DNA from 4 places in the Streptomyces sp. SS7 genome. Region 1 is predicted to be linked to each of the others. Evidence: riboswitches for the same ligand, from Rfam matches in the RefSeq annotation. Region 1 holds a riboswitch; each other region holds the start of a gene.
The links. Region 1 has a riboswitch for cobalamin ahead of U5640_RS41740 (ABC transporter substrate-binding protein). Riboswitches for the same ligand answer to the same signal wherever they lie in the genome.

Region 1 (7,361 bases):
CGGCGGAGGGCTGGACGACGATCACGTTGGCGTGTTCGCACACGTCGAGGCAGTCCGAGACGCGGACGGGTACCTCCTCGGCCAGGCGCGCGAGCTGCCGGTCGTGATCCACGCCGGTGACTTTCGGGGTTCCGCAGCAGCAGTCCCGGCAGACGACGACGCGGCACGGTGCCGGTGCCGGTGCCGGTGCGGGTGCGGGTGCGGGTGCGGCAAGGGTGCGGTCCGGGCCGGCTGCTTCAGGGCGCTGTCGAGGCATCGCTCGTCACACCTTTCCTCGGGGAAGATACGTCCCGGGCAGCCGGGCGCAGGAAGCGGATCACAGGGTGGCCGGGGCCGTGGGTCACCTCGGCGCGGACGCCGAAGACCTGCTCGATGAGGGCCGGGGTGAGAACCTCGGCGGGGGTGCCCTCCGTGACGGCGCGCCCGTCGCGCAGGACGAGCAGGCGGTCGCAGTACATCGCGGCAAGATGCAGATCGTGCAGGGCGATCACCGTGGTGACCGGCAGGCCGGCGATCAGCTCCAGGAGGTCGAGCTGGTGCTGGATGTCGAGATGGTTGGTGGGTTCGTCGAGGAGGAGTTCGCGGGGTTGCTGGGCGAGGGCGCGGGCGATCTGGGTGCGCTGGCGCTCGCCGCCGGAGAGCGTGTGCCAGGACTGTCCGGCGCGGTCGGCCAGGCCGGTGCGCGCCAGGGCCTCGGTGACGGCTTGCGCGTCGGCCGTCGTCGGGGGCGCCCAGGCGCGGCGGTACGGGATGCGGCCGAGGGCGACGACGTCCCGGACGGTCAGCTCGGTCTGGGTGTCGGCGTGCTGCTCGACGGTGGCGACACGGCGGGCAGTGGCACGGCGGCTGACCTCGGTGAGCGGGCGCCCGTCCAGGGTCACGACTCCGGCAGTGGGCGCGAGGACACCGGCCAGCAGTCTCAACAACGTCGATTTTCCTGAGCCGTTGGGGCCGAGCAGGCCGACGGTCTCACCGGGGTGCAGGGTGAGCGTGACGCCGTCGACGACGACCTTGTCTCCCAGGCGCCGTACGACCCCGTCCGCGTGCAGGCTGCTCATGCCCTGCTCCGTCCTCGGTAGAGCACGGCCACGAACGCCGGCACGCCGATGAGGGACGTCACGACGCCCACCGGGACCTCCTGGGGATCGAGGACGGTACGGGCGAGCGTGTCCACCCACACCAGGAAGACGGCGCCGGTCAGCGCGGTGACCGGCAGCAGACGGGCGTGCCCGGAGCCGGTGAGGGCCCGGGTGGCGTGCGGCAGGACCAGGCCGACGAAGCCGATGGCGCCGGCGCAACTGACCAGCGCGGCGGTGAGCAGCGCGGTCGCGCAGAGCAGGACCAGGCGGGTGCGGGCGACCCGGACCCCGAGTCCCGCGGCGGCATCGTCACCGAAGGCGAACGCATCGAGCGTACGGGCGTACCCGAGGCAGACCACGAGCACGACCGCCAGGACGACGGCGCAGAGCAGCACCTGTCCCCAGTCGGCGCCGGTGAGCGAGCCCAGCAGCCAGAACAGCACGCCCCGCGTGGTCTCCGCGTCCGCCGAGGTCAGGACGGTGAGGGAGGTCAGCGCGGAGAACAGCTGCATGGCCGCGACCCCGGAGAGCACGACCCGGTCCGTGCTCGCGCCGAGGGTGTGGCTGAGCAGCAGCACCAGGGCGAAGGAGAGCAGCGCGCCGAGGAAGGCGCCCGCCGACAGGGACACGGCTCCCCCGCCCACCCCCAGCACGACCACGGCGACCGCCCCGGTGGACGCGCCGGAGGAGACCCCGAGCACGAAAGGGTCGGCGAGCGGGTTGCGCAGCAGCGACTGCATGACCGCGCCGCAGACGGCGAGTCCGGCCCCGCACACCGCGGCGAGCAGGGTCCGCGGCATCCGCAGGTCCCATACGATGCCGTCCCGCAGCGGAGCCAACGTGCCCTCCCCCAGGCCGAGATGGGCCGCGACGGACGCCCAGACGTCACCGGTGGAGATGTCGGCGGGCCCGATCGTCACGGCGACGGCGATCGACACGAACAGCGCGACCAGTCCCCCGCCCGTCAACAGCAGCGAGCGGACGTTCACTTGGCGAACCCGAAGTCACGCAGACCGGCTGCGACCTTCTCGATCCCCTCGATCGTGCGGATGGACGGGTTCATCGCCTGCCCGCTGAGCAGGACGTACCGCTTCTTCTTCACGGCGGTCAGGTTGCGGGTGGCGGGGTTCGTCTCCAGGAAGCGGATCTTCGCCTGCGCGGTCTCGGCGGTCTGCTGCTTGCGGGTCAGGTCGCCGATCACGATGACGTCGGGGTCACGGTCGGCGACGGTCTCCCAGTTGACCTGGGGCCACTCGTCGTGGGTGTCGGCGAAGGCGTTCTCCGCGCCGACCGCGCGGGTGACGGCGCCGGGCGCACCACAGCAGCCGGCGAGGTAGGGCGACTGGGAGTTGGCGAACCAGTACATGAGGGAGACGTCCGAGGCGTGCAGTCCGGCGGTGGCCGTGCTCACCCGCTTCTTCAGCGAGGCGACCAGCTTCTCGCCGCGCTCCTCGACGCCGAAGGCGCGTGCCAGGTCGCCTATTTCGCCGTAGACGGCGTCGAGGGTGAGTGGCTTGCTGCGTGATCCGTCGCCGCCGCTGTCGTTGTCCTTGCCCGCCGCGCAGTCGGACGGGGAGACATAGGTGGGCACGCCGAGCTTCTCGAACTGCTCGCGGGTGGCGACCCCGCCCGCGCCGAGGGTGGAGACGAACGAGGCGGTGACGAAGTCGGGTTCGGCGTCCAGCACCTTCTCGAAGGAGGGGTTGTTGTCGGCGAGGCGCGGCACCGAGGCGTTGGCCTTCTCCAGGCCCTTCATCACGGGGTCGGTCCAGGTGGCCGTACCGGCCATGCGGTCGGCGAGGCCGAGGGAGAGCAGGATCTCCGTGGTGCCCTGGTTGAGGGAGACGGCCCGCTTCGGGGCTGCCTTCAGGGTGCTCCTGTGACCGCAGTTGTCGAGGACCACCGGGTAGCCGGCGGCCGTGGTCTTCTTCGATGCCGCTTGGTCGCCGGAGGAGCCGCAGGCGGTGAGCAGCACAGCGGACGCGAGGAGAAACGCCGCGGTACGGGATGGGGCGGGAGAACGGAGCACGGGCACGCCTCGGGGGTCGGGGCTCGTACGCGGAGCCTGGCCTACGGGTGTCCCCCGCGCGGGGGCGCGGAGGTGCCAGCAGGTCTTCGGACTCGGGTTCGTCCGGTCGGGGCGCCTTCCCGGTCTCCCAGTGGCGTCGTGCCCCGCCCGTCCCCCTCACCGCTGCGCGTCAGTTCCGGATTCGCACCGGATTCCCTGGCCTCGGGTGTGGCTCGACTGGCACACCGAGGCTATCAAGTCCGACGTACGGTCAGATCGTGCGCTCGGTCACGGGGAGCGACGTCGACACGGAGCCTCCTCGTCCTTGTTCACCGCGACGACGGTCTTCGAGGTCTGCATGCCGGCGCGGTGCTGGATGGCGCCGGAGATCCCGGCGGCGAAGCAGAGCTCGGGCTGACCATGCGTGAGGCATCTGACGACCGTTGTGGTCGCGAACCTGGCTGGTGCCCCGCGTATCCCCTGACCATGAGGCGGCCAAAGCCGAGCCCGGCGTCCTGGTGTTGATCTCAGTCGCTGGGTCCCCGACGAGGCCCCCGAGGCCTCACAAGCCTGATCATCGCCCATCTGCGCGAGCACGAGCCGACGCTCTGACGCCGTCGTCGGTACGCGTGCTTGAGGTCGGCCCTGCAACGCGGTCGGCGTCGCCGGGCTCCCAGCGGATTCCGGGCCCCGCCGACGCCCGGGGCAGGTCTATTTTCAGCCATGCCTCCATAACGCCCCTGCGCGGAAAGGTACTTCCGCACTAGGGCATGCACCTGACATCTTGCATCCACCACTCGTTTCGTACGGCCCGGCCGCTGCCACCAGCACGGCCGGGCCGTCTCCGGAGGACGCATTGATACCCCACATATCCAGCCGCCCAAGACGCACGCTGGTCCTGGCGGCCACGCTCGGCGCCGCCCTCGCGTTCGGCACCCCGGGCGCCCTCGCCGGCACGCTCCCCGTCGTCTCCTCCACCGCGCCGGCCGCCAAGGCCCACGCCCCGGCCGCCGTGCCGGCTTCCCAGAGCGCGGCCTGGGTGGCCGGCACGCGTGCCTACCTCGTGATCACCGCCCCCGGTGACAATGCGGCGGTCCGCTCCGCGATCGCCGCCAACGGCGGCACCGTCTTCTCGAACTACGACGCCATCGGCGTGATCGTCGCCCACTCGGCGTCCAGCGGATTCGCCGCCACCATGCGCGGCGTCGCCGGCGTGCAGCAGGTCGGCGCCACGCGCACCTCGGACGTCCCGGCCGATGCCTACAACCCGACGCTCCCGGCAAATCCGGCCCAGGCCTCGACCCCGGCCGGAGAACCGGTCCGGGCCGACATGAGCCAGATCAAGGCCGACCAGGCCTGGGCCGTGAACCCGGGCTCCGCGTCCGTCACGGTCGGCATCCTGGACACCGGTGTGGACGACCAGCACCAGGACCTGGCGCCCAACTTCGACGCGGCCGACTCGGTCTCCTGCGCCTACGGCAAGCCCGACACCCGTACCGGCGCCTGGCGGGACGTCGACACGCACGGCACCCACGTGGCGGGCACCATCGCCGCGGCCAAGAACGGCAAGGGCGTCGTCGGTGTGGCCCCCGGAGTGAAGATCGCCGCGGTCCGGGTCGCCGAGCCCGGCAACTCCTTCTTCTTCGCCGAGAACACCGTCTGCGGCTTCGTCTGGGCCGGTGACCACGGCTTCAAGGTCACCAACAACAGCTATTACACGGACCCTTGGCAGTTCAACTGCCCGGACAACATCGACCAGGCCGCCATCATCGAGGGCGTCAAGCGCGCCCAGGAGTACGCCGAGGGCAAGGGCTCCCTCCAGATCGCCGCCGCGGGCAACGAGAACTACGACCTCGCCCACAAGACGACCGACTCAGCGAGCCCCAACGACTCGACGCCGGTCACCCGCACCATCACCAACGCCTGCCTCGACATCCCGACCGAGCTGCCGGGCGTGGTCACGGTCGCGGCCAACGGCACGGGCGTCACCAAGGCCTCGTTCTCCAACTACGGGCAGGGCGTCATCGACGTCGCGGCGCCGGGCAGCAGCGTGTACTCCACCGTCCCCGGCGGCGGCTACGGCAGCAAGAGCGGCACCTCGATGGCCACGCCGCACGTGGTCGGCGTGGCGGCACTCCTCGCGAGCGCCAACCCGGGCATCACCCCCGCGCAGCTCCGCGCCAAGCTGGCCGCCCAGGCCAACGACATCGCCTGCCCCTCGGACAGCCGCTGCACGGGCACGACGGCCAACAACTCGTTCTTCGGCGAAGGACAGGTCGACGCCCTCAAGGCCGTCGGCACCACCCCGCCGCCCGGCACGTACTTCGAGAACCTCGCGGACTTCGCCATCGCCGACAACGCGACCGCGGAGAGCCCGATCGCCGTCACCGGTGTGACGGGCAACGCCCCGGCCACTCTCAAGGTGGGTGTGGACATCAAGCACACCTACATCGGTGACCTGAAGGTCGACCTGGTGGCACCGGACGGCACCGAGTACACGCTGCACAACCACACCGGCGGCAGCGCCGACAACATCGCCCAGACCTACACCGTGAACGCCTCCTCGGAGGTCGCGAACGGCACCTGGAAGCTGCGCGTCAACGACAACGCCGCCTCCGACACGGGCAAGATCGACGCCTGGAACCTGACCTTCTAGGGCAGGGCCCGGCAACGCGGTCTGTTCGGCCGGGGGCGAACTGCTGGGCGGCAGAAGCCAGATGGGTCTCGGCAGCGTCGTACGCCGCGGTCGGGGCCACCAGGCCGGAGGTGTCCAGGGAGGCAGCGGGGTCGCGGCGCGCGCAGCCGCGTCCCCGCTGCCCGTGCGGTCGGCGCGGAGTGCGGCCGGCTCGAGCAGCGCATTCCCTCAAGCTCGTCGAAATGGCCGGCGGCGGAACCTGGCCGTCTGACCGCTCTCCGGGCTGGAGCTGATGACCGCACTGCGCCCGCCCACCCGCGCGGTGCGCGACGAAGCGAGCGGGAACTGGGTGGCCGGCCACAACCCCGGCTCGCTGGGCACGGAGCCGATGGACCCGGCGCCGCCGGAGGGCACCCCCGAGCACCCGGTCGTCGTGACCTCCGGCTGGACCGGCGGACCGGGCTCGGGATGCGCTGGGCGTGACGCCGGCATCGTGCCGCGCGTAGAAGCCCTCGGGCCCATGAGATCGGGCCCGTAGTCCCCCAGATCCACACCGGCGAGGCGACGCCCGAGGAAGGGGCCGTCCTCGGTGGCCATACCGGCCCCGTAGGCCGCGAAGGGCGAGGTGGGGTGGGCGGCGTCGCCGACCAGGGTGGCGCGCCTCTTGGTCCACTGCTTGATCGGTTTGCGGTCGCGCAGCTGCCACCGCTGGACGTTCGCCGGATCGGTCGCGGCGATCACCCGCGGCAGCGGGTCGGCGAAGCCATGTGCGAGCTGGGTCGCGGCAGGCCGGCGGGGAGGCCCGTCTCGAGCGGGTGGTTCCTCACTTCGGGTGATAGAGGCGGCTGGACTCTTGTCACCCGATTGGGCGTGTGGGTCACTGAGAGTGTGAACCGGCGGGTTGCCCATCCCCGTGCCGGGGGAGTGTTGGGACAGGCAGCCGTTTGCCGGTTTTTCTTTGCCCACTGGAGAAGCCGGAAGGTTGCAGGGTGCTCGGCCGTGGCCACGGTGAGGCCTTGTCTCTGTTCGTCCTCCCTGGCCCCTGGCTGCCCTGACCGCGTGACGGTCTGGTCCCTGTGACGCTGCCGCCCTCTGTGCCGGTTCCTCGCAAGTCCCCACCTAGAGCGAGGAGTACAGCTATGCCCATCTCTCCGAATCAGGGTTCCAACGGCGGTGGCACGCTGGTGACCATCACGGGCACGAACCTGTCCAACACCAGCGCGGTGAAGTTCGGCAGCAAGTCGGCCACGAACATCACCCAGGTCTCGCCGACTCAGGTCACCGCTGTTTCCCCGTCCGGGACCGGCACGGTCGGGGTCACGGTGACCACGCCGGGCGGGACCAGCAACCCGGTGCCGTTCTTCTACGTAGGCGCACCGTTCAAGTCCGCCCTGGGCACGACCTCCGGGCCGCTGGCCGGCGGCAACACCATCACCCTCAACGGAACCGGCCTGTCGACGGCCGTGAGCGTGTCCTTCGGCGGTGTGACCGCCACCCCGACGGTGAACTCCGACAGCTCCCTGAGCGTCACCGTGCCGGCGGGTGCAGCCGCCGGTCCGGTGTCGGTGAGCGTGACCACCGCGGGCGGCACCAACAACGGTCTGACGTACACCTACGTCGACGCCCCCACGGTCACCTC
Region 2 (7,361 bases), 2.3 Mb from region 1:
GCCTCGCCCTGCTGAGCGTCCTCGCTCTCACCCTCGTCCTGAAACTCACCCCACTGGGCCGCCGGATCCGGGCCGTCGTGCAGAACCGCGACCTGGCTGAGGTCTCCGGCATCGCCACCGGCCAGGTCGACCGCATCACCTTCTTCATCGGCTCCGGCCTCGCGGGCGTCGCCGGCGTCGCCCTCACCCTGGTCGGCCCGATCGGCCCCACGATGGGCACCAACTACATCGTCGACGCCTTCCTCGTCGTCGTGGTGGGCGGCATCGGCCAGCTCAAGGGCAGCGTCATCACCGCCTTCGCGCTCGGCGTCCTTCAGTCGGTGATGGAGTACTCGACGACGGTCAGCGTCGCCAAGGTCATCGTGCTCGTGGCGATCGTCGCCTTCCTGCAGTGGCGACCCCAGGGCCTGTACACCCTGCGCACCCGGAGCCTGGCATGACGACAACCACCACCCCCACCTCCGCCGTGGTGACGCCACAGTCCCCGTCCCTGCTGGAGCGGTTCCGCGTCCCCGCCGGGTTCCTCCTCGGCGCCGTGCTCCTGCTCGGCGTCGCACCGCTCGCGCTGTCCGACTTCCGCCTCAACCTCCTCGCCAAGTACCTGTGTTACGCGATCGTCGCGGTCGGCGTCAGCCTCGCCTGGGGCCGCGGCGGGCTCATGGTCCTCGGCCAGGGCGTCTTCTTCGGCCTCGGCGGCTACGCCATGGCCATGCACCTCAAACTCGCCGACGCCGCCGCGACCGGCGAGACCCTGCCCGACTTCATGCAGCTCTACGGCACCGGCGACGCCCTGCCCTGGTGGTGGAAGCCGTTCGCGAACCCGGCGTTCGCGCTTGCCATGACCGTGCTGCTGCCGATGGCGGTCGCGGCCGTCCTCGGGTTCTTCGTCTTCCGCCGCCGGGTGAAGGGCGCGTACTTCGCGATCCTGAGCCAGGCGCTGGCGGCCGCATTGTCCATCTGGCTGATCGGCCAGCAGGCCACCACCGGCGGCACCAACGGCCTCACCGACATCCAGGGCTTCTTCGGCTACTCGCTGGACGACCCGGTCAACCAGCGGATGGTGTACTTCATCATCGCCGCCGTCCTGCTGCTCCTGATGATCGGCGTCCGCCAGCTGTTCGTCAGCCGCTACGGCGAACTCCTCGTCGCCGTACGGGACTCCGAGGAACGGGTGCGCTTCCTCGGCTACGACCCGGCCAACGTCAAGCTCGTCGCCTACGTCCTCGCAGCCGGCGCGGCCGGGCTGGCCGGGGCCCTGTTCGTCCCCGCCGTCGGGATCATCTCCCCGGCACTGATCGGGATCGTGCCCTCCATCGGCTTTGTCATCGGCGCGGCCGTCGGAGGCCGGGCCTCACTCGTGGGCGCGGTGCTCGGCGCGATCGCGGTGGCCTGGGCGCAGAGCACCCTCTCGGACGCCTTCCCCGCCGCGTGGACGTACCTCCAGGGCCTGCTGTTCGTGGTCGCCGTCGGCTTCCTGCCCGGCGGCCTGGCCAGCCTGGGCGTCGTCCTGCGCAAGCGCCGTAGTGCCACCGCTACTCGTACGACGGGAGAGACGGCATGAGCGCCGAGAATGGCACGGGCGGCGAGGGACTGACCGTCCGCGACCTGCGGGTCACTTTCGACGGCTTCACCGCCGTCGACGGCGTCGACCTCGACATCCACCCCGGCGACCTGCGCTTCCTCATCGGCCCCAACGGCGCCGGCAAGACCACCCTGGTCGACGCCGTCACCGGACTGGTGAAAGCGACGGGCTCGGTCCGCTTCGGCGACCAGGACCTGCTCGGCAAGCCGGTGCAGAAGATCGCCCGCATGGGGATCGGGCGTACGTTCCAGACGGCCACCGTCTTCGAGGAACTGACCGTCCTGCAGAACCTCGACATCGCGGCAGGCGCCGGACGGGGCGTGTGGACGATGCTCCGCCGCCGCAAGGACATCCCCGAGCCGGTCGCGAAGGCCCTGGAGACCACCGGACTCACCGACCTGCGCGACCGCCCCGCCGGAGTCCTCGCCCACGGACAGAAGCAGTGGCTGGAGATCGGCATGCTGCTCGTCCAGGACGTCAGGCTGCTGCTGCTCGACGAGCCCGTCGCCGGCATGAGCCACGACGAACGCGAGGCCACCGGCGCACTGCTCCAGCGGATCAGCGCGGACCGCACCGTCGTCGTCATCGAGCACGACATGGACTTCATGCGCTCCTTCGCCCGCAGCGTCAGCGTCCTGCACGCCGGAAAGGTCCTCAGCGAGGGCACGGTCGCAGAGGTCCAGGCCGACGCCAAGGTGCAGGAGGTCTACCTCGGCCGCGCCGCAGAACCCGAACCCCAGCCCGCCCCTGCCACTCCGGTGGCCGTCGCCGAGGAGGCGTGAGTCAGAGATGCTGGAGATCAGTTCCGTCCAGGCCGGATACGACCGCACCACGGTCCTGCACGGCGTCACCGTCTCGGTCCCGAAGGACGGCGTCGCCACCGTCCTCGGCCACAACGGCGCCGGCAAGAGCACACTGCTGCGCACCGCCATGGGCCTGATCAAGGCCAAGAGCGGCACCGTCCGGCTCGACGGCGAGGACATCACCCACCTCGCCCCGCACCAGCGGGTCGCCCGCGGGATGGCCTACGTCCCCCAGGGCCAGCAGTCCTTCCCCCACCTCACCACCGCCGAGAACCTCCAACTCGTCGCCGACGGACGATCCGACGGAAAAGAAGCCGTCGCCGAGGCGCTGGACCTCTTCCCGGTCCTGCGCGAGCTGTCCGGCCGCCGTGCCGGCCTGCTCTCCGGCGGCCAGCGCCAGCAACTCGCCCTCGCCCGCGCCCTGATCACCCGCCCCCGGCTCCTGCTGCTCGACGAGCCGACGGAAGGCATCCAGCCGTCGGTCGTCGCCGAGATCGAGGAGACGATCCTCGCCCTCACCCGGCGCGGCGGACTCTCCGTCCTCCTCGTCGAACAGCACGTCGGCTTCGCGATGCGTGCCGCCCAGCGGTACTACGTGCTGGAGGCCGGACGGGTGACGTCCTCCGGCGAGGGCGGCACAGCCGCCGAGCAGACCGTCCGGGCGGCGCTCAGCGTGTGAGAGCCGGTCCCGCAGCGGGCCCTCGACCGCGAGACATCGGTCTCCGTCGAGGGTCCGCTCGAAGTTTCTGTCACGGCTCAGTCGCCGCACCGGGCACAACGGCCGTACACCAGCAGCGATCCCGACGCGTCCGGCCGTAGCCCGGTCAGCTCCTCGATCCGGCCCACCGCGTCCTTCAGACGGTCGTGTGCGAGCCCCTCCACATCGCCGCAGTCCTGGCAGACGACGTGATGGTGCGGCTCTCCGGGAACGCAGTAGCGCGTGGCACCAGGCCCGTGCACGACGTACGTCAGCCCGACCGCCGTGAGGGTCTCCAGAGTGCGGTAGACCGTGGTGGGGTGCACGGGCGGCCCACTCCGGCTCAGCTCCTCCCATGCCTCGGCGACGGAGAGATGACGCGCCGAAGCAGTGAACAACGCGACGATCTGCAGGCGCCCCGGGGTGCAGCGCAGCCCGTGCCGCTGCAACAGAGCACGAGGCTCGGGCGGCGCCACCATGCCGCCACGCGTGGACCCGCTCACCTCCCCGCCCCTCTCGAAGTGCCGCATTCCGCGCCCACCACGACACGGCACATAGTCCTAGGACCAACGCCTGATCGGCAGCGCGCTTCTCTTGCTGCTAGCGTGCAGTTGCACATGAGTGGCAATTATGTCGGAGGACGTTGGACATGGCGGTTTACACGCTCCCGGAGCTCCCGTACGACTACTCGGCGCTCGCCCCGGTGATCAACCCGGAGATCATCGAGCTGCACCACGACAAGCACCACGCGGCGTATGTCAAGGGCGCGAACGACACGCTGGAGCAGCTCGCGGAGGCGCGGGACAAGGAGTCGTGGGGCTCGATCAACGGCCTGGAGAAGAACCTGGCCTTCCACCTCTCCGGGCACATCCTGCACTCGATCTACTGGCACAACATGACCGGCCCGAAGGACGGCGGTGGCGAGCCCCTGGCCCAGGACGGCGTGGGCGACCTCGCCGACGCAATCTCCGAGTCCTTCGGATCCTTCGCCGGCTTCAAGGCCCAGCTCACCAAGGCCGCCGCCACCACCCAGGGTTCCGGCTGGGGCGTCCTTGCCTACGAGCCCGTCAGCGGCCGACTGATCGTCGAGCAGGTCTACGACCATCAGGGGAACGTCGGCCAGGGCTCCACCCCGGTCCTGGTCTTCGACGCCTGGGAGCACGCCTTCTACCTCCAGTACAAGAACCAGAAGGTCGACTTCATCGACGCCATGTGGGCCGTCGTGAACTGGCAGGACGTGGCCCGGCGTTACGCCGCCGCCAAGGAGCGCGGCGACAGCCTGCTGCTCCGCCCGTGACGCAGTAGCCGCGTCGGCACAGTCGTCCTGCTCGTGATCGTCTTCTCAACCTTCACTTGCAGGCGGTAGGAAGAAGGGCTCCCGTGAGGACGTGACTTGCGGGAGCCCTTCGGCCGTACGGAGTCTCAGGCTGAGCCCCGGTGGCTGGGCGGTCCCTGGAGCGGGTGATGTCGGCTCCAGCGGACGCCGCTTACGGGTCGGTTTGTGTTGGAGGTCGAGCCCCCATGAGTCGGCGTGGCATTCGACACGGCCCAGGGACATGGGCATGGGGAGTGTCGCGAGGGGCCGTTCTCCTCCCTGTCCACTGGCGATGGGGCAGGCCGGATGGAACAGGTCGATCGGGGCCGGTGCGCAGAGAATGGGCCTGAGAGGCCGCTGACGGCGGTGCGTTGGCCAGAAGGCCGTCGCCGCTCAGCCGCTCCCGCTGATGCAGTGCTTGAGCAGGTCAGTGGTGATCGGGTCGATGATCCGGTAGCGGACCACCCGCCCGTCCTTCTCGCCCGCCACGACGTCGGCGGCGCGCAGGAGTCGCAGGGCCTGGGACACGGCGGGGTCGTTCATTCCGGTCGCGATGGCGAGGTCCGAGACAGCGAGCGGACCCGTCTGGCGCAGGGCCATCAGGAGGGCGAGGCGCCCGGGATCGGAGAGCAGGGAGAACCGTTCCGCCCAGGCCCGGACATGGTCGGGCTCGCCGATGGCGGCGACGGCGTCGCAGACCCGGTGGCCGTCGATGGCGATGCGGTCTGCGCGTTCGGCGGGGACGAGATGCATGGACGCATCCTCGCAGGTGGCAGTGTGATCTTGCATACCTGCGCAGCTGCGCAGCTGTGCAGGTATGCAGGTGTGAGCGGTCGCCCGTACGGTGGGCGGGCCGTGGTGTTCGGGAAGACCGGTGACAGCCCTTCGTGGTTCGGGGGGTTCAGACCGGAGCGGCCCTCGCCACTGTGATCGGGGAGTCTCCGTCCCATTTGTGCACGGTCACTGTCCGCCCCTTGGCGGATGGGAAGGCCGGGACGGAAGACGCGCGCACCCGTAAGCCAGGAGACCGGCCACGGCACTTCACGAACAGATCCACGAGGTGCTGGAGCGTGACCGTATGACCCTGTCCACGGGGCCTGACGTGCCTTCTGTCTTTCGTTGGCGGCGCGAGGACACCGTCCGTACCGCCGGTCTTCTGGCGGTGATCGCCGCGCTGCACGTGCTGGCGTTCGGCATCCTGTTCCTGCTCGTCGTGCCGGGGCACTACGAGGTCGGTTCGAAGGCGTTCGGGATCGGCCTCGGGGTGACCGCGTACACGCTCGGTATGCGGCACGCGTTCGACGCCGATCACATCGCCGCGATCGACAACACCACCCGCAAACTGATGGCCGACGGCAAGCGGCCGGTATCGGTCGGCTTCTGGTTCGCGCTCGGCCACTCCAGCGTGGTGGTCGCGATGGCCGCCCTGGTCGCGGGAGGCGCGCAGCTCGCCGGCACGCTGCTGAACGACGACTCCCGCACCCACCAGACACTCGGTGTCGTCGGCACGACCGTCTCCGGGACCTTCCTCTACCTCATCGCGGCGCTCAACCTCGTGGCGCTCGCCGGCATCCTGCGGGTCTTCCGGGCGATGCGCTCCGGCACGTACGACGAGGCCGCTCTCGAACAGCACCTGGACTCGCGGGGATTCATGAACCGCGTCCTGGGCCGCTTCACCAGGTCGATCACCCGGCCGGGGCAGATGTTCCCGCTGGGCTTCCTGTTCGGTCTCGGTTTCGACACCGCCACCGAGGTCACCCTGATGGTGATGGCGGGCAGCGGCGCGGCGGCCGGGTTGCCGTGGTACGCGATCCTGTGCCTGCCGCTGCTGTTCGCCGCAGGGATGAGCCTGTTCGACACCCTCGACGGGACGTTCATGAACTTCGCCTACCAGTGGGCGTTCTCCAACCCGGTGCGCAAGGTGTTCTACAACCTCGCCATCACCGGCCTGTCGATCGCGGTCGCCTTTCTGATCGGCACCATCGAACTGGTCGGGGTGCTGCACGAGAAGCTCGGTCTGCGCGACGCGGTGACCGGCTGGATCGCCAGCCTGGACCTGGGCAACGTTGGCTACATCATCGTCGGCCTGTTCGTGCTCGTGTGGGCGGCGGCGCTGGTGTACTGGCGGCTGGCCAAGGTGGAGCAGAGATGGGCCGCCCGTCTCGCCGAGGGCGGCTGACACCCGGGGCATGATCCACTGCCGGGCTGTGCGGCCGGGGCGGTGAAGAGCGACGCCGTCCTCATTGTTCCGGCCTCCGTGCCAGAGCCGGGAACAGGACGGGATCCAGATCCGATTGCTCAAACGAAGGCGAGCCGTGCCGGAGCGGACGTGGTGGTGGTGTTCCTGCCCGGGTGGGGGAGGAGATCAGTGGGCCGCATGGCAGCATCGGGGCATGAGTGCGTCCCCGGCGGTACGGAGCCTGCGCGCGGCGGTGTTCGCCGCGCTGTGCGTGCTGCTCGCCGCCGGAGGGCACGCGCTGGCGACCGGTACGGCACCGCCCGTGTGGGTGCAGGCCGCCGGGTTCCTGCCGGTCTTCGGGGCCGGGTACCTGCTGGGCGGCCGGGAGCGGTCGCTGGCGGCCATCGGCGCCGGCACGGTCACGGCCCAGGGCGCACTGCACCTTGCGTTCGGCGCCGCACGGCCGCACGCCACGATGGTCATGCAGGGCATGCGCCTGTCCCACGTGCACGCCGTGACCCCGCACGCCACCGCCGTTCATGTCGCGGCGGCCCTGGTACTGACCTGGTGGCTGCGGCGCGGGGAGGTCGCGCTGTGGTCGCTGCTGCGCCGTGCCGTCGCGCTGGTGCCGGGCCTGGTGGCCTGGTGGCTGGTGAGCGGCGGGGTACGGCTGGTGCCGGACGCGCGGGATGTCGTAGGACCGTGTCGGTGGGCCGACGGGCCGCGCCTGCTTGGACGTCTCCTGCTGCGGCACGCGGTGCAGCGGCGCGGGCCGCCGCCGCGGA
Region 3 (7,361 bases), 7.1 Mb from region 1:
CGCCCAGCGCAGGTCGTCCACCGTCCAGGACGTCAGGACGGGCACGTCGGCGACCGTCTGGGTGCCGGTCGGATCGTCGTCGAGGACGACGAGACGGGGGCCGCCGGATATGCGGGCGGCCACTTCCGCGGCGCTCACGTCGTGGACCGGAGGCAGCCCTTCCAGCACCGCTGCCTCGGGGACGGGCCCCGTCTGGGCATGAAGGGGTAGAGACATGGCGAATTCCTGCTCTGTTACGAGTGGTTGAGGGGGAACCGGAGCAGCTGGGCGAGGGCGCCGGCGGGGAGGAGGCCCTTGTCCCGTACGAGTTCGGCGACTCCGCGTCCAGCGGCGAGGGCCTCCTTGGCGATGCCGGTGGCCGCCTCGTGGCCGATGTGCGCAGGCAGGCGCGCGCCAGGTGCGTGATGCTCTTTGTGAGGGAGTGCAGGACGACCGGCTCGAAGGCGTTCAGCTGGAGCCGGCCTGCACCGGCGGCAGGTTGATCTCGTGCAGACCCGCGCGCGGAAGGACTTCTCCTCCGCCCTGCAGCAGGCGCGGCCGAACGGCGGAAACCGGACGGGCGGCAGGACATCGGTCCTGCGGTCCCGATGTCGTCACCGGGGATGAGGGTGATGCGGTGGTTCTGGGTTCGTCGTCATACGGCCGATTGCAGCAGCGGGCCGGGCAGCGCGTCCAAGACGCAATGCCGATGTTCTTTATAAGGTCGCCCTATAAGGCGGCCGCAACGTGATGGACAAGCGGCGCGGATACGTGGCCGACGACACGGACCCCGCCTGAAGGATCCGGCAGAACTCGAAGAGCTCGCCATGTGTCCGTCCGGGGGATACCCGAAGGTATGAGCCGCCACCTCCTGCCGGGGGCCCGGCGCCCACCGCCCAGTCCGACCGTCTACGCGACTCCGAGGACGTGCGCGTGTACTTCGCCGTCGGGCGTGACGGGTGGTCGCGTGATGGCGTCCACCGCCGGGACACCAGGGTCAGTGGAGGTCCGGTCCGCCCGCCTCGACGATCTCGTCGAGCACGCTGATCTCCTCGTCGATGTCGTCCGCTACGTCGGGGTCGTCACCGAGGAACGGTCCCGGGACCTCCTCGTCGGCGAGATGCGGGTACTTCTCCAGCAGAAAACGCCGCCGGTAGGCCATCTCGGCTGCGTCGACGATCCCTTCCAGGGTGGTCCAGTTGAGGGTGCCTCCCACGACGATCCCGAACGCGGGTACGGCCTTGCCGAGTCCCTTCTTGGTGAGACGGAAGCCGAACGCCTTCGCGAACTGCTGGGAGACCTTGGTGACGACCGACTCGCTGAGGACTTCCCACGTCTTGCCGCGGAAGAGCGCCTGGGTCAGCCGCGAGATGTCGGCCATCGCGGCGTTCTTGGCGGTGGCCGAACTGGCCGTCCCGACGTTGACGACTGACATCACGAAGAGTTTCTCGGCAGGCTCTTCGGGGTCGTAACCGTAGAACAGCGAGACCTGGCCGACGGCGCGGGACGCGAGTCCGAGGACGGCAGCGGTGTCGGCGGCGAACGCCCCTGCGATCGCGCCTCCCGAAGGCGCCGCCGCGGCGCCGGCGGATGCGGCGATGACGAGCTCTCCTCCGGAGATCACAAGCCCCGCGCCCGCTCCCGAGAGCGCCGCGGCGGCCGGGTAGTACCAGCTTGCCCTCCGTCCACGGACAGCATCGACGAGCTCCAGGTCGAGGCGACGCAGGTCGGGAAGCGACTCGACCTCGTGCCCACGCTTGTTGTGGAGCGCCACCACGCGCTTGGAGGAGAGCCCCGCTCGCGAGACACGCCCCAGGGTCTGCCGTACGGACTGAACGGCCGTACCGCTCCAGTCCGGCAGGGCGTCGACGGTTCCGCGAGCCCCCGCGCCGATCTTCTGAGCGCCCTTGGCAACGAACTGCTGTCCCCGCGAGACCGCCGACCGGGCCCGCGGGCGCTTCTCCAGTTGCTTCGCCGCCTGCTTGCCGAGATGCGCGACGCCGTTGGCAACGTGCTCGCCGGCGTTGGTCATCGCTCGTGACAGCGGGCGGCCCCTGAACTGCTGCAGGGCACGCCATGCCTCGAGCTCGTAGGTCGAGGGAAGCCCATCGGGCTGCTGCCGGTACTGCGGGTCGCTCATGGTCCGTGGAGCTCCTGTCTCTGGACGAGCTGTCAGGCGGGGTGGCTTGGACGGACGACGTCCTGGGGGCGGGCGGCGGCGATCCGGGTGCCGGTGGCGGCGGCCCGGGAGCCCGGCAGCCGGGGCGCCTCCTCGACGAGGTCGCGCAGCGACTCGCCGCCTCGGTACGCCGTCGCCGGGTGGGGCGGATCGTCGCCGTCGCTGCCGGTGCCGATGCGCACCCCGGTACCTCGGCGGAGGCTCGTCGTGACGGAGACCGTAGCGTCGGAGGCTTCCTCAGGAGCGCGCACGTCATCGGCCAGGTGGGCCTCCCCCATGCTTCGCCTGCCGGTGCCGCGCTCGATGCGGAAGCCGCCGTCGACGAGCTCGTGAGTCACTGCCCCGCTCCTCTGCTCTCGGCACGCGTTCCCGCCGACCCCCTGGTGGACGCGCCCCCTTCTGCATCCTGCCGCGCCGCCCCTCGCCTCGGCACAGAGGGCGACGCAGCCGTCACAGTAGACGGGGATGCGGGCGATCGGCAGGAGTTTGCGCGTTCACGCGGTCAACGTACTTTCGAACGGTCGGTGTTGGTGTCGGTGCCCGACGGAGGACGTGCACCGGCTGTGTTCGGCGGCCTTCGGGCTCGTCCCGGTTCGTCGCGCTCACCTCGCACACCCGGAACCGGAGTTGATCCCGCTCGACCCGCTGGGCCGGGCTCTGTCCGCCCGCCCGGACCCGAGCGGCCTGCGGTGCGCCCGGACCGATTTACGCCTGCCACGTCAGGGCGGTGGGCGAAGCGAGCGCCCTCATGGTGCGGTGAGGATGCTCTCAGGCCGGTCGTCGACGGTACGGCAGCGTCGGTCGTCCTGAGGCCGAACGGCAGTCGCGCAGGGCAAGTGTGAATGTATGAGTTTCCGCTCGCATATTCCGCTGCCATGGTGAATTGGACGACAGTAGAAGGGAAATGCTGGACTTCGAGCAGGAGGTTCGTCATGTCCTGTCCACCGTCGGTTGATGCGCGTAAAGCGCTGGATTTCCTCAGGACCAGTGGGCTGGTCGACCTCAGTGTTCCCCTGGAGCGCGTGGTCGGTCAGGTCAGCCAGCTGGACGATGTCGCAGGCTATGTGCTCGCCTGGGAACGCTACGTCCTGGTCGTCGCCAACGAAGTAGCCGACGTCTCGGTGCCTGCAGAAGGCTGATCTGCCGAACAAGGTGACTGCCGGGAGGAAAACGGTGGAAACAGAAGAACCCGGCGTCCGGTCATCTCGAAGGCGCGCGGTGGAGGACCGGGCCGTTGCCTGGCTCGCTGCGCGCCGGGCCATGTTGGACCCGCGCAAATCCCAGCCGGACCAAGTACTGTTCACCCGCAAAGCTCTGATCGAGACGGCCTTTCTGGTGGGATTGCGTGCACGCCTTGATGGTGCACCTCTTACCGGTGGCTATGCGGCCGTTCTCGAACAGGTCGAGGACGTCGCCCGGCAGCCCTCTTACCGGGAAATGATTGCGCGGGACGAAGCTGCCCTCCTGCTGTATGCAGGGACATACGCGGCACTGCGGCTCTGCGGTCGTGAAGACCCGGAATTCCGGCGGATTGTCCAGCAGGCCTCGGGCGGCGGATACGCGGCCGCGTTCGAGCGAGTGCCCTATCGGCAGCTGGATCTGCTCCACACCCTGTACCTGTGCGGGATCGAAAACGACCTGTCCTCCATGGACGAGGTTCTGCCCTTCACCGTTCTGTGCCGACGCCCGAACGTCCTCAAGCTGGGCGACCGCGACGTCTACGCCATCACGCACACGCTGTTCTACGTCACGGACTTCGGTCTGCGTGAGCCTGTATGGCCCCGCGGCTACAGCCCGGGCGAGGCCGTCGAACTCCTCGAAGCGCTCCTCGTGCTGGCCGAGGCCCGTGCGAACGCCGACCTGGCCGGGGAGTTGTTGTGCTGCCTGTACTGCCTCGGCATCACCGACTCCCCAGCGGCAGACCGGGCATGGCGGTTCCTGGAATCCGTCCAGGAGGACAACGGGCGGGTGAACGGGCCCGAAGGCATCATCCACCCCGGACTGGACAGTGGGGATGACGAGTTCCGCCACTGGGCGGAGGGGTACCACACCACCATCGTCGCCGCCCTGGCCGGCCTTCTCGAGCGAAGCCCCCGACGGCCCGCCAAGCCACGCCCGGATCTGCCGACTGCGGATGTCCCTCTGGAAGCGCCCCTCAGGCGCGCTGTCCTGTGGCTGTGCGACGAAAGCATGATGAAAGACCCGCGCGTGGGGCTTCCCGGTGTCGCGGCCGCTGCTGTCGGGGCCGCCGCAATCCGGGAACACCACCTCGCCCGGCCGGCGCTCGAGCACTACGCGGCGCGCCTGGCCGACTCGGCCCCGGCCCTCTGGCAGGAACAGGGCATGGAAGTCGCGGGAGAGTTCGCCCTGGCCCTCCGCACAGCGGGAGTCGGCTGTCCGTCCTTGGAACACTTCCTCAAGGCCACAGCCGATGTGGTCAGCTCACTCGACATGGTCCCTGCCGACATCTACGACAATGTGCACCGGCTTGTCGACCTCGGTCTCCTCGGCCCGTCAACCGCCGCCGTCCCCCGTCAGGCTGTGCCGCACGAACAGCCTCTCTACCCGCTTCAGGCCGCCGTCTCCCTGCGCGAAGCCAGAGAGACGTACCACCTCGGCCAGATCGCAGCCGCCATCCGCAGCCTTGCCCAGGACGGGTGGGGCCGTCACCGCATCACCCAGGACGCCATCTCCTTCCTCATCGCACAGCAGAACACAACGGGAGCCTTCGGATACCCGGCCTGCGACGACCGGGCAACACGCGCCCAAGCCCAGTACGCCTGGACCCGAAGCGCAGTAACAGCCCTAGCCACCATCGTCGGCGGCAGGCCCTGACTCCCGACGCAGCGGTGCGACGAAGCCCCCCGGAAGGCATTCGTCGACTTCCCGCCGCAGTGCCCTGTCCCGGCCGGGGGCACCCACCGGGCAGAGCCGCCAGCGGCAACCCGTGGTGTCTCCCGGCCTGGTCAGCAGACGCCGGTAGTCCGCCCGAAGGCTTCGGGATCGGTCAGGCTGAGCACCTGCGCCTGGCACACGGTCGTAGGCGGCGCGCAGCGCCCGCGGACTGATCGGTGCGGCCACAGAGGGGACCGTGGCGGCCATCGCGGCCGACCGGCCGGCGCTCCCGTTCGCGCGCAGCGGCGCAGCGGCGCACCGGGCCGGCCCCGGTCGTGGCAGGCGGCCCGTCCCCGCCCCCGACGCCGTCTCACGGCCGAGGGCGACGGAGGTGTCCAGCCCGGTCATGACCATCCCGCGGATCAGGAACGTCACTTCGCACTGCACCATGAAGACGATCAAGCGGCCCCGGAGCGGCCGGCCGCGCGGCCGTCGGGGGCGGGGAGAGTCCGATCACGTCGGACCATGCGCTCTTGGCCAGTTCCGCGGGGCACGGTACCTTCACTCTGATATCGACGACGGAAACACGGAAGCCGGTGGAAATCCGGCACGGTCGCGCCACTGTGAACGGTGCGCTCCCCGCAGCGGGAGCGGACCGCGAGTCAGACCCGGGGCCGTCGTCCTGTGCACCACCGAGATGGGACGCGAACTCCCAGAGGAGGCCCTGCCCATGGCGCAGCACGTCGCCCAGCCGACCACCGCCGCACCCGCCGTTCCCGCCAAGCTGCCGCTCAAGGACATCGCTCCGTGGGCGGTCTTCTTCGGCATCCTCATGCTGGTCCTGCTGTACTTCGTCGGCGCCGAGCAGGGCGCCACCTCCGTCGTCTCCGGCGAGGGAGTCCACGAGTGGGTGCACGACGCCCGCCACTTGCTCGGCTTCCCCTGCCACTGACGAGGGGCGCCGCACCACCATGAATTCCGCAACCGTGCGAAACCTTCTGGTGCGGGGCATGCTCGCCGGCCTCGCGGCCGGCGTGCTCGCCCTCGTCGTCGCCTACTTCCTGGGCGAGCCGAACGTCGACAGCGCCATCGGCTTCGAGGAGTCCCACGCCCACGAGCACGAGGTCGAACTCGTCTCCCGTTCCCTGCAGTCCACCGCAGGTCTCGCCACCGGCGTCCTGGTCTACGGCGTCGCCTTCGGCGGCATCGCCGCCCTCGCCTACTGCTTCGCCCTCGGCCGGGTCGGCCGATTCGGCCCGCGGGCCACGGCGCTGCTGCTGTCGGGGGCCGCGCTGCTGGCCGTGTACGTCGTGCCGTTCCTGAAGTACCCGGCCAACCCGCCCGCGGTCGGCGACCACGACACGATCGCCAAACGCACCACCCTGTTCTTCCTGATGATGCTGCTCGGCGTGCTCCTCGCGATCGCCGCGGTGATCGCCGGCAAGCGCCTCGCGCCGAGGCTCGGCACCTGGTACGCCACCGTCGTCGCCGTGCTCGGCTTCGTCACCCTGATCGGTCTGGCGTACGCGTTCCTGCCCGCGGTCAACGAAGTCCCGGCGGACTTCCCGGCCACCCTGCTGTGGCGGTTCCGCCTGTCCACCCTGGCCCTCCAGATCACCCTGTGGACGGCCTTCGGCCTCCTCTTCGGCGAACTGGCCGAACGGCTCCTGAACCCCAGGCCCGTGAAGGCCTCGGCGCGGGCGGCGATGACCGTCCCGCAGTGAGCCGACCGTCATGACACCAGGGCCCCCGGATCGTCCGGGGGCCCTGTCATGCGTGGTCGTCGCCCTGTTCGCCCGCCGGGGCCGGCGGCTGTCCGAGCCGCAGGTTCCAGCGGCCGTCCCGCCCGCTGACCGAGGTGACGCCCAGCGGGGGCACGTCGAGCCGCCAGAACGCCGCCGTCGGCGCCCCCAACACCCGCACCGCCACGGCCCGTACGATCTCCGGCTCGACCACCGCGACCGTGTGCCCGGCCGTCCCGGCCGCCGTCCGCAGCCAGCGCTCCACCCGCGCGCACAGGTCCGCCACCGACTCCCCGCCGTGCGGTGCCGCGTCGGGGTCGGCGAGCCAGCGGCCCACCTCCTGCGGCTCGGCGGCGCCGACCTCGGCGAGGGTCAGGCCCCGCCATCGCCCCACGTCCAGGCCCGCCAGGTCCCCTTCCTCCACCCCGTCCAGCCCGAGGGCGGCCGCCGTCTCCCGGCAGCGCACACTCGGGGAGAGCACCACCCGTACGGCGGCGGGCAGCGACCCGGCGGCGGCCCGCGCCCGGGCCAGGCCGCCCGCGTCCAGCGAGCCACCGTCGTCGAAGCGGGCCCGGCGCAGGGAGTCGTTCATCGCGGGCGGGACGAAGCTGACACGGCTGGTCACG
Region 4 (7,361 bases), 1.7 Mb from region 1:
CGTGGTCGGCGACGGCGGCGGCGGTGTCGACCCACAGCCAGGTGGCCTCCTCACGGGTGAGCACCTCGTGGGCGTCCTCGGGATCGACGCCGTCGTGCTCGGCGAGCCAGAGCAGCGCGTACGGTCTGAGGGCCGCCACGTCCACGACGGCCCGTACGTCGGGCTCGGCGGGGGCGCCCACGACGCGCAGCGCCTCGAAGGCCAGGCCGCGCAGCAGGGCGTCCTCGCCGCGGGCGGCGACGAGCAGCTCGGTGACGGCGCTGCCGACGGGGCGGGCGGCGAGCCAGGCGCGGTACTCGGCGCGGGCCGCGTTGGGGCGGAGCTGGGCGCAGCCGCGCAGCATGTCCTCGGCGGACTGCTCGATGTTGCCGGCCGGGCTCTGCGCGGCGACGCAGATCTGCTCCAGCTTGACCCACACCGCCCAGTTGCCCAGCGGGGTGAGGGTGGCCTGGCCGTCGCCGCAGGTGAGGGCGCCCACGGAGGCGAGCGCGTGCAGGGCCCAGTCGAGCAGGGGGGCCAGCTCGGCGTCCCGGGCGGGCTCCGCGGGGTCGGCGTCGGCGGCGGGGCCGGGGGCGGCGGGGGCCGGCGGACCGGCGGCGTCGGCGGCGTAGGGGACCTCGCAGCGCTCGGTGCGCAGCTCGGTGACCCGCTGGCGCAGCAGGTCCAGCAGCTGGTCCACCGGGACGGGTCCGGCGGACAGCTGGAGGAAGGAGAGAACCTGGGGCATGGCCGAGACCACCTCGGCGACGGCCGCGGGCTCCTCGTCGGCGGGTTCCGGGGTGGCGAGGGACCAGGCGTCGAACAGGGCGACCCAGCCGCGCAGGACGGCGGTGTCGTCGCGGTCCCAGGCACGCAGCCGCCAGCCGGGGCGGGCGCTGTCGCCGTGCACCTCGACGAGGCCCGCCAGCCGGGCGGTGTCCCAGTCGTGGCGGACCTGATCGGCGGTCAGGGCCAGATCGCGGGCCGCCCGTTCGGCGGTCGCGTCGGAGAGCGTGGCCTTGCCGTCCGCGGTCGCGGCGTCACCGCCGGGGCCGAGGACGCCGTCGGCCCAGCGCGCGACACGGGCCGCGGCGGCCAGACCTGAGCGTGCCATTCTGGCCAGCTCCGCCGGGGCCGGAGTGCCCTCCGGGGGGCGGGGCGCGGGGCGGCGCGGGCGCCGCTGGTTCACAGCTGTGGGGGCGGCGGCCAGGGGTCGCGGGCGGACGAGTCGAAGCCTGGAGTCGCGCGGGATACGGGACGTCACGGGTGCAGTCTTCCGGTTGACGGTCCGAAAACCCAAACGGAATGTCACCGCGGGCGACGGGACTGGCCAACGCACGGGGCCCGAGAAGCGCCGAGGAGACGGGTTCAGGCCAGTGGTACGGGCTTAAACGGAACCTTCGGGACCGGTACGGCGGGGAGGGGCCGCGCGGTTCAGCTGAGGGGGGTGAGGAAGCGGCGGAGGGCCTCTTCGTAGGCCGTGGGGTCGGCGTTCCACATGGCGCCGTGCGGGGCCTGGGCGACGGTGTGGAGGGCGACCAGGTCGGGGCGGCGGGCGGCGAGGCGCCGGGAGACGTGCCAGGGGGCCACGGTGTCGTCGGGGCCGTGGAAGATCAGGGTCGGCACGGCCAGCGCGGCCGGGTCGGCGATGTCCTCGCCGGCTCCGTCGGGGGTGGCGTGCAGACCGGTGCGGCCCTGGGCGGCACGGACGGCGAGCGGCAGCAGCACGCCGGGGGTGTGCCGGGCGGCGGCCAGGGCGCGCAGGGTGGACGGCCAGTCCAGCACCGGGGAGTCCAGGACGAGTCCGGAGACGAGGTCGCGCAGTCCGGAGCGGGCGGCGGCGCGCAGGGCCATGGTGGCGCCGGTGGACCAGCCGAGCAGGACGAGGCGCTCGGCGCCGTAGCGGACGGCGTACCGCATGGCCGCGTCCAGGTCGCGCCACTCGGTCTGGCCGAGGTGGTTGAGGCCGTCGGTGGGGCGGGGGGCGCCGAGGTCGCCGCGGTAGGACAGGGCGAGCACGGGGAAGCGGCGCCGGTGCAGGAAGCCCAGGAGGTTCAGGGCCTGTTCACGGGTGGTGCCGAGGCCGTGCACCGCGATGACCCAGGTGCGGCGGGCGCCGGGCACGAACCAGGCGGGCAGGTTGCCGAGTTCGCCGGGTACGTCGATGTCGGCGTGGTCGAGGCCCAGGGTGCCGCTCGGGGTGCCGACGTGGAGGTTGGGGGTGAGCCAGACCGCGTCGCCGGGGTCGAGGGTGCCGTGCGTCACCCGCTCGAGGCGGCGCACGACGGTGTCCGCGGAGTGGGCGACGCCGGCGACGACGGGGCCGACGACCGCGTGGGAGCCGTCGCCGGCGAGCCCGTAGGTGCCGGGGCGCAGGCTGGCGAGGTGCCGGGTGAGGGTCACCTGGCCGGCGGCGGTGCCGTGCACGGTGAGCCGGGGTTCGGTGGGCAGGGGTCGGCCGGGCGGCGCCTTGAGTGCGGCGTCGCTGGCGAGCCGGCCGGCGGCGACACTGACGGCGCCGGCGGCCAGGGCTGCGGTGACGGCGGCGGCCGTCGCGGTGACAGTGCGCACCCGTCCAGTGTCCTGGCCATCCCTCTCTACGGCCAGTGGGGGCGACGGGGGGTGTGAGGGCACCGCCGGTGGGCGCCGTCGGGGCTGGGCGCCGTCACGGCGGGGAGACATGACCGGGTGGAGAGCAGGGCGGTCCGTCTGGAGTGGGTCAGCGTTGGCCGTAGGTGTGCAGGCGGGCGGCCGCCTCGGCTATCTGGGCGTGCGTCAGGAGGGTCGGGGTGTGGCCGGGGACCGAGGACGCGGTGAGCCAGAGGTGGCACATCCACTCCAGCTGGGCCGTTCGGTCGAAGGCCTGGTCGAGGGTGGCGCCGTAGGTGAGCGTGCCGTGGTTCTGGAGGAGGCAGCCGGTGCGGTCGGCCAGGGCGCGCAGGGCGTGCTCGGCCAACTCCTCGGTGCCGTAGGTCGCGTAGGGGGCGACCCGGACGGGGCCGCCGAGGGCGCCGGCCATGTAGTGGACGGTGGGGAGCTCGGCCACGAGGGTCGAGACGGCGGTGGCGTGCACGGCGTGGGTGTGGACGATCGCCCGGGCGTCGGTACGGCGGTACACGGCCAGGTGCAGGGGCAGCTCGCTGGTCGGCACGAGGGTGCCGCGGACCTGCCGGCCGGTGAGGTCGACGCCCGTGACGTCGTGGGGCGTGAGCCGGTCGTACGGCACGCCCGACGGGGTGACGAGGACGGTGTCGCCGACCCGCACGGAGACATTGCCCGAGGTGCCGACGACCAGGCCGTCCGTGACGGTGCGGCGGGCCGTCGCCACGAGCTCCGCCCAGGCCTGCCGTTCGTCGCTCAGCTGTTCACCCATGCCCCGATCCTGCCAGTGCGCGAGGCACTCGACACGGGGAGCTACCGAGTGAGGAGTGTCTCACTCCACAAGGACACCTTGACGCCCATCCCAGTTCACCTTCCGTTCACTCAGGTTACTTAGCTTCAACGAACCAATGACTTCGAACGATTGCCTGGGTAAATGGAAAACTTCTCGCTGATCCTCGCGATTGTGGTGGTCACCGCACTCGCGTTCGATTTCACGAACGGTTTCCACGACACCGCCAACGCGATGGCCACGACCATCTCGACCGGTGCACTCAAGCCCAAGGTCGCGGTGGCCATGTCCGCCGTGCTGAACCTTGTGGGCGCCTTCCTCTCGGTGGAGGTCGCGAACACGATCTCCAAGGGTCTCGTCGACGAGACCGGCATCCGTCCCGAGGTCATCTTCGCCGCCCTGGTCGGCGCGATCCTCTGGAACCTGCTGACCTGGCTGGTGGGACTGCCCTCCAGCTCCTCGCACGCCCTCATGGGCGGCCTGATCGGCGCCACCATCGCCTCGGCGGGTCTGGGCGCGGTGCACGGCGACGCGCTGGTCACCAAGGTCCTGATCCCGGCCGTCGCGGCCCCGATCGTGGCGGGCGTCGCCGCGATGCTCGCCACCCGGCTGTCCTACACCCTGGGCAGGAAGGCCGACGGCAAGGCCGCGGCGAAGGGCTACCGCGCCGGCCAGGTCGCCTCGGCCGGCCTGGTCTCCCTGGCCCACGGCACCAACGACGCGCAGAAGACGATGGGCATCATCACCCTGGCCCTGGTCGCCGGCGGCGCCGTCGCCCCCGACTCGGACCCGCCCACCTGGGTCATCCTCTCCGCCGGCCTGGCCATCGCGCTCGGCACCTACCTCGGCGGCTGGCGCATCATCCGCACCATGGGCAAGGGCCTGACCGACCTTCAGCCGCAGCAGGGCTTCGCCGCCCAGACCAGCGCGGCGACGGTCATCCTGGCCTCCTCCCACCTCGGCTTCTCCCTGTCGACCACGCACTCCGTCTCCGGTTCGGTGATGGGCGCGGGCCTGGGCCGCAAGGGCGGTGTGGTCCGCTGGTCGACGGCGACCCGGATGTTCGTGGCCTGGGGCCTGACGCTCCCGGCGGCCGCCCTGGTGGGCGCGCTGGCCGAGTCGGTCACCGACCTGGGCGACTGGGGCACCGCGGTGGTCGCGGTCTTCCTGATCGCCTCCAGCGCCGCGATCTGGAAGATCTCCCGCCGCGAGGTCGTGGACGCCTCGAACGTCAACGCGACCGAGGAGCCGCCCGGCGTCGTCACCACGGCGATCGCGGCCGTCACCCCGCCCCCGGCGGGCACGGTCACCGAGGACCTGACAGCCACCATTCCCTCCCCGGCCGCAACGGCCACCTCCACCACCGAGCCCACGGCTCCGGCCGCCTGAGCCCGCCCACCCGGTACGAAGGAAGAGAATCAGCATGGACATCGACTGGGCGGCCCTGGGCTCCGTCTTCGGCGTCAGCCTCGTGGTCACGGTGGCCCTGGTGGCCCTGTTCACCCTCGGCGTCATGGGCCTGTCCCGCCAGGAGCGGGCCACCGCGGAGGGCGGCTCGGCCGGCCTCGCGGTGACGGGCGCGTACGTGTGCTTCGCGGCCTGCGCGGCGGCGGTGGCGTACGGGATCTCACTGATCGTCGCCTGACCCACCGCGCGGACACCGAAGGGGTGCGGGACGGATCGCCGTCCCGCACCCCTTCCGCGTGCCCGCCCCTCGTGACCTCGGGAACCACCCCCGTGTGGGGTTCTGCACACTCTCCCCGCGCAGGTCAACGGCAAGTTGACGGCCCTTCCGGGGGCGTGGTGGACTGCCGGGGCCATGTACGGCGGCAGAAGAGGAAGCCGGTGAGAATCCGGCGCGGTCCCGCCACTGTCACCGGGGTAGGTAGCCCCGGGAGCCAGGAACTCTCGCCGCCGGTCTCGTCGAACCAGGGCGTGGACACCCTGAGTGAGGACATATCGCCATGCTCGCCTGCCGTTCGAGGGTCTGCCCACGGGCTCTCGGGTACAGCCCAGGACCGCTGCCCGCCCCCACGGCCGGCTGAGCCGATGCGAGCCGATCGCGTCTTCGCGTACGGCGCCGCCGCCGGCCTCCTCGGTGACCTGCTCCTCGGCGATCCCCGCCGGGCGCATCCGGTCGCCGCGTTCGGGCGGGCCGCCGGTGCCGTGGAGCGGCTGCTGTGGCGGGACCACCGGGGACGAGGCGCCCTGCACACCGCCGTCTGCGCGGGTGGGGCGGTCGCCCTCGGGTCCCTCGCCGAGCGGGCCGTACGCCGCTCCCCCGCCGCCTCCGTCGCGCTGACCGCCGCCGCCACCTGGGCCGTGGTCGGCGGGACCTCGCTGGTCCGTGAGGCCCGGACCGTGGGACGGGCCCTGGAGGCGGGGGACATCGGGGCGGCGCGGGCCCGGCTGCCGCATCTGTGCGGGCGGGACCCCCAGGCGCTCGACGCCGACGGGATCGCGCGAGCCGTCGTGGAGTCCGTCGCGGAGAACACCTCGGACGCCGTCGTGGGGGCCCTGGTGTGGGGCGCGGTGGGCGGGGTGCCGGGGCTGCTCGGGTTCCGGGCCGTCAACACGCTCGACGCGATGGTGGGTCACCGGTCCCCCCGCTACCGGCGGTTCGGGTGGGCCGCGGCCCGGCTCGACGACGCCGCCGGGTGGCCGGGGGCACGGCTGACCGCCGGGCTCGCCGCGCTGGCGGGGGACGATCCGCGAGGTGCCGTACGGGCCTGGCGGCAGGACGCGGACCGGCATCCCAGCCCCAACGCCGGGCCCGTCGAGGCCTCGTTCGCGGGGGCCCTCGGGGTGCGGCTCGGCGGGACGCTGTCGTACGGGGGCCGGGTCGAGCACCGGCCCGTGCTCAACGGGGAAGGACGCGCCGTCGCCACGGGCGACATCGAGCGGGCCGTACGGCTCTCCCGGCGCGTCGGTCTGCTCGCGCTCGGCGTCTGTGTCGCCGGGCGCCTCATCGCAAGGGGGCACAGGTCATGAGCGGGGGTCTCCTCGTCGCCGGCACCACCTCCGACGCCGGCAAGAGTGTCGTCACGGCCGGGATCTGCCGGTGGCTGGTCCGCCAGGGGGTCAAGGTCGCGCCCTTCAAGGCGCAGAACATGTCGCTGAACTCCTTCGTGACGCGGGAGGGCGCCGAGATCGGGCGGGCGCAGGCCATGCAGGCGCAGGCCTGCCGCGTCGAGCCGACCGCGCTGATGAATCCCGTGCTGCTCAAGCCCGGTGGCGAGCAGAGCAGCCAAGTGGTGCTGCTCGGCAGACCGGTGGGCGAGATGAGCGCGCGCGGCTATCACGGCGGGCGGCAGCAGAAACTCCTCGGGACCGTGCTCGACTGTCTCGCCGAGTTGCGGGGCACGTATGACGCGGTGATCTGTGAGGGGGCCGGTTCTCCCGCCGAGATCAATCTCCGGCGGACCGACATCGTCAACATGGGGATCGCCCGGGGCGCCGGGCTCCCGGTCCTCGTCGTCGGCGACATCGACCGCGGCGGGGTCTTCGCCTCGTTCTTCGGGACGGTGGCGCTGCTCTCCCCCGAGGACCAGGGGCTGGTCGCCGGGTTCCTCGTCAACAAGTTCCGCGGGGACGTCTCGCTGCTGGAGCCGGGCCTCGCCATGCTGCACGGGCTGACCGGGCGGCGGACGTACGGGGTGCTGCCGTTCCGGCACGGGCTCGGGATCGACGAGGAGGACGGGCTGCGGGTGTCCCTGCGCGGGACCGTACGGGAGTCGAACGTCTCGCCGCCCGTCGGCGAGGACGTGCTGCGGGTCGCGGTGTGCGCGATCCCGCTGATGTCCAACTTCACCGACGTGGACGCCCTCGCCGCCGAACCGGGGGTCGTGGTGCGGTTCGTGGACCGGCCGGAGGAGCTGGCGGACGCCGACCTGGTGGTGATCCCGGGGACGCGCGGGACCGTACGGGCGCTGGAGTGGCTGCAGGAGCGGGGGCTCGCCGAGGCCCTGCGGCGCAGGGCCGCCGAGGGCCG

Region 2: linked by a shared signal. The riboswitch ahead of U5640_RS31960 (HoxN/HupN/NixA family nickel/cobalt transporter) and the one ahead of U5640_RS41740 (ABC transporter substrate-binding protein) in region 1 are both predicted to bind cobalamin.
Region 3: linked by a shared signal. The riboswitch ahead of U5640_RS09620 (CbtB-domain containing protein) and the one ahead of U5640_RS41740 (ABC transporter substrate-binding protein) in region 1 are both predicted to bind cobalamin.
Region 4: linked by a shared signal. The riboswitch ahead of U5640_RS34620 (cobalamin biosynthesis protein) and the one ahead of U5640_RS41740 (ABC transporter substrate-binding protein) in region 1 are both predicted to bind cobalamin.

The regions. Positions count from the first base shown of each region.
Region 1 covers NZ_CP141223.1:9,280,813-9,288,173, reverse strand. Annotated here, with positions in the region: gene U5640_RS41755 (hypothetical protein) at 1-112, opposite strand, end outside; gene U5640_RS41750 (ABC transporter ATP-binding protein) at 237-1,058, opposite strand; gene U5640_RS41745 (iron chelate uptake ABC transporter family permease subunit) at 1,055-2,068, opposite strand; gene U5640_RS41740 (ABC transporter substrate-binding protein) at 2,065-3,114, opposite strand; cobalamin riboswitch at 3,168-3,344, opposite strand; partial or broken gene U5640_RS41735 (electron transfer flavoprotein subunit alpha/FixB family protein) at 3,397-3,501, opposite strand; gene U5640_RS41730 (S8 family serine peptidase) at 3,944-5,743, shown strand; partial or broken gene U5640_RS41725 (transcriptional regulator) at 5,997-6,179, shown strand; partial or broken gene U5640_RS41720 (FAD-dependent monooxygenase) at 6,257-6,631, opposite strand; gene U5640_RS41715 (IPT/TIG domain-containing protein) at 6,862-7,361, shown strand, end outside.
Region 2 covers NZ_CP141223.1:6,936,316-6,943,676, forward strand. Annotated here, with positions in the region: gene urtB (urea ABC transporter permease subunit UrtB) at 1-440, shown strand, start outside; gene urtC (urea ABC transporter permease subunit UrtC) at 437-1,561, shown strand; gene urtD (urea ABC transporter ATP-binding protein UrtD) at 1,558-2,364, shown strand; gene urtE (urea ABC transporter ATP-binding subunit UrtE) at 2,372-3,064, shown strand; gene U5640_RS31945 (Fur family transcriptional regulator) at 3,142-3,585, opposite strand; gene U5640_RS31950 (superoxide dismutase) at 3,732-4,379, shown strand; gene U5640_RS31955 (metalloregulator ArsR/SmtB family transcription factor) at 4,791-5,150, opposite strand; cobalamin riboswitch at 5,237-5,448, shown strand; gene U5640_RS31960 (HoxN/HupN/NixA family nickel/cobalt transporter) at 5,476-6,576, shown strand; gene U5640_RS31965 (hypothetical protein) at 6,791-7,361, shown strand, end outside.
Region 3 covers NZ_CP141223.1:2,148,258-2,155,618, reverse strand. Annotated here, with positions in the region: gene U5640_RS09650 (four-carbon acid sugar kinase family protein) at 1-216, opposite strand, end outside; partial or broken gene aspA (aspartate ammonia-lyase) at 234-504, opposite strand; gene U5640_RS09640 (EcsC family protein) at 977-2,119, opposite strand; gene U5640_RS09635 (hypothetical protein) at 2,152-2,496, opposite strand; gene U5640_RS09630 (hypothetical protein) at 3,091-3,297, shown strand; gene U5640_RS09625 (hypothetical protein) at 3,332-4,993, shown strand; cobalamin riboswitch at 5,530-5,687, shown strand; gene U5640_RS09620 (CbtB-domain containing protein) at 5,724-5,945, shown strand; gene U5640_RS09615 (CbtA family protein) at 5,965-6,717, shown strand; gene U5640_RS09610 (histidine phosphatase family protein) at 6,764-7,360, opposite strand.
Region 4 covers NZ_CP141223.1:7,543,485-7,550,845, reverse strand. Annotated here, with positions in the region: gene U5640_RS34645 (hypothetical protein) at 1-1,243, opposite strand, end outside; gene U5640_RS34640 (alpha/beta fold hydrolase) at 1,414-2,550, opposite strand; gene U5640_RS34635 (class II aldolase/adducin family protein) at 2,699-3,352, opposite strand; gene U5640_RS34630 (inorganic phosphate transporter) at 3,515-4,759, shown strand; gene U5640_RS34625 (hypothetical protein) at 4,794-5,015, shown strand; cobalamin riboswitch at 5,166-5,298, shown strand; gene U5640_RS34620 (cobalamin biosynthesis protein) at 5,420-6,361, shown strand; gene U5640_RS34615 (cobyric acid synthase) at 6,358-7,361, shown strand, end outside.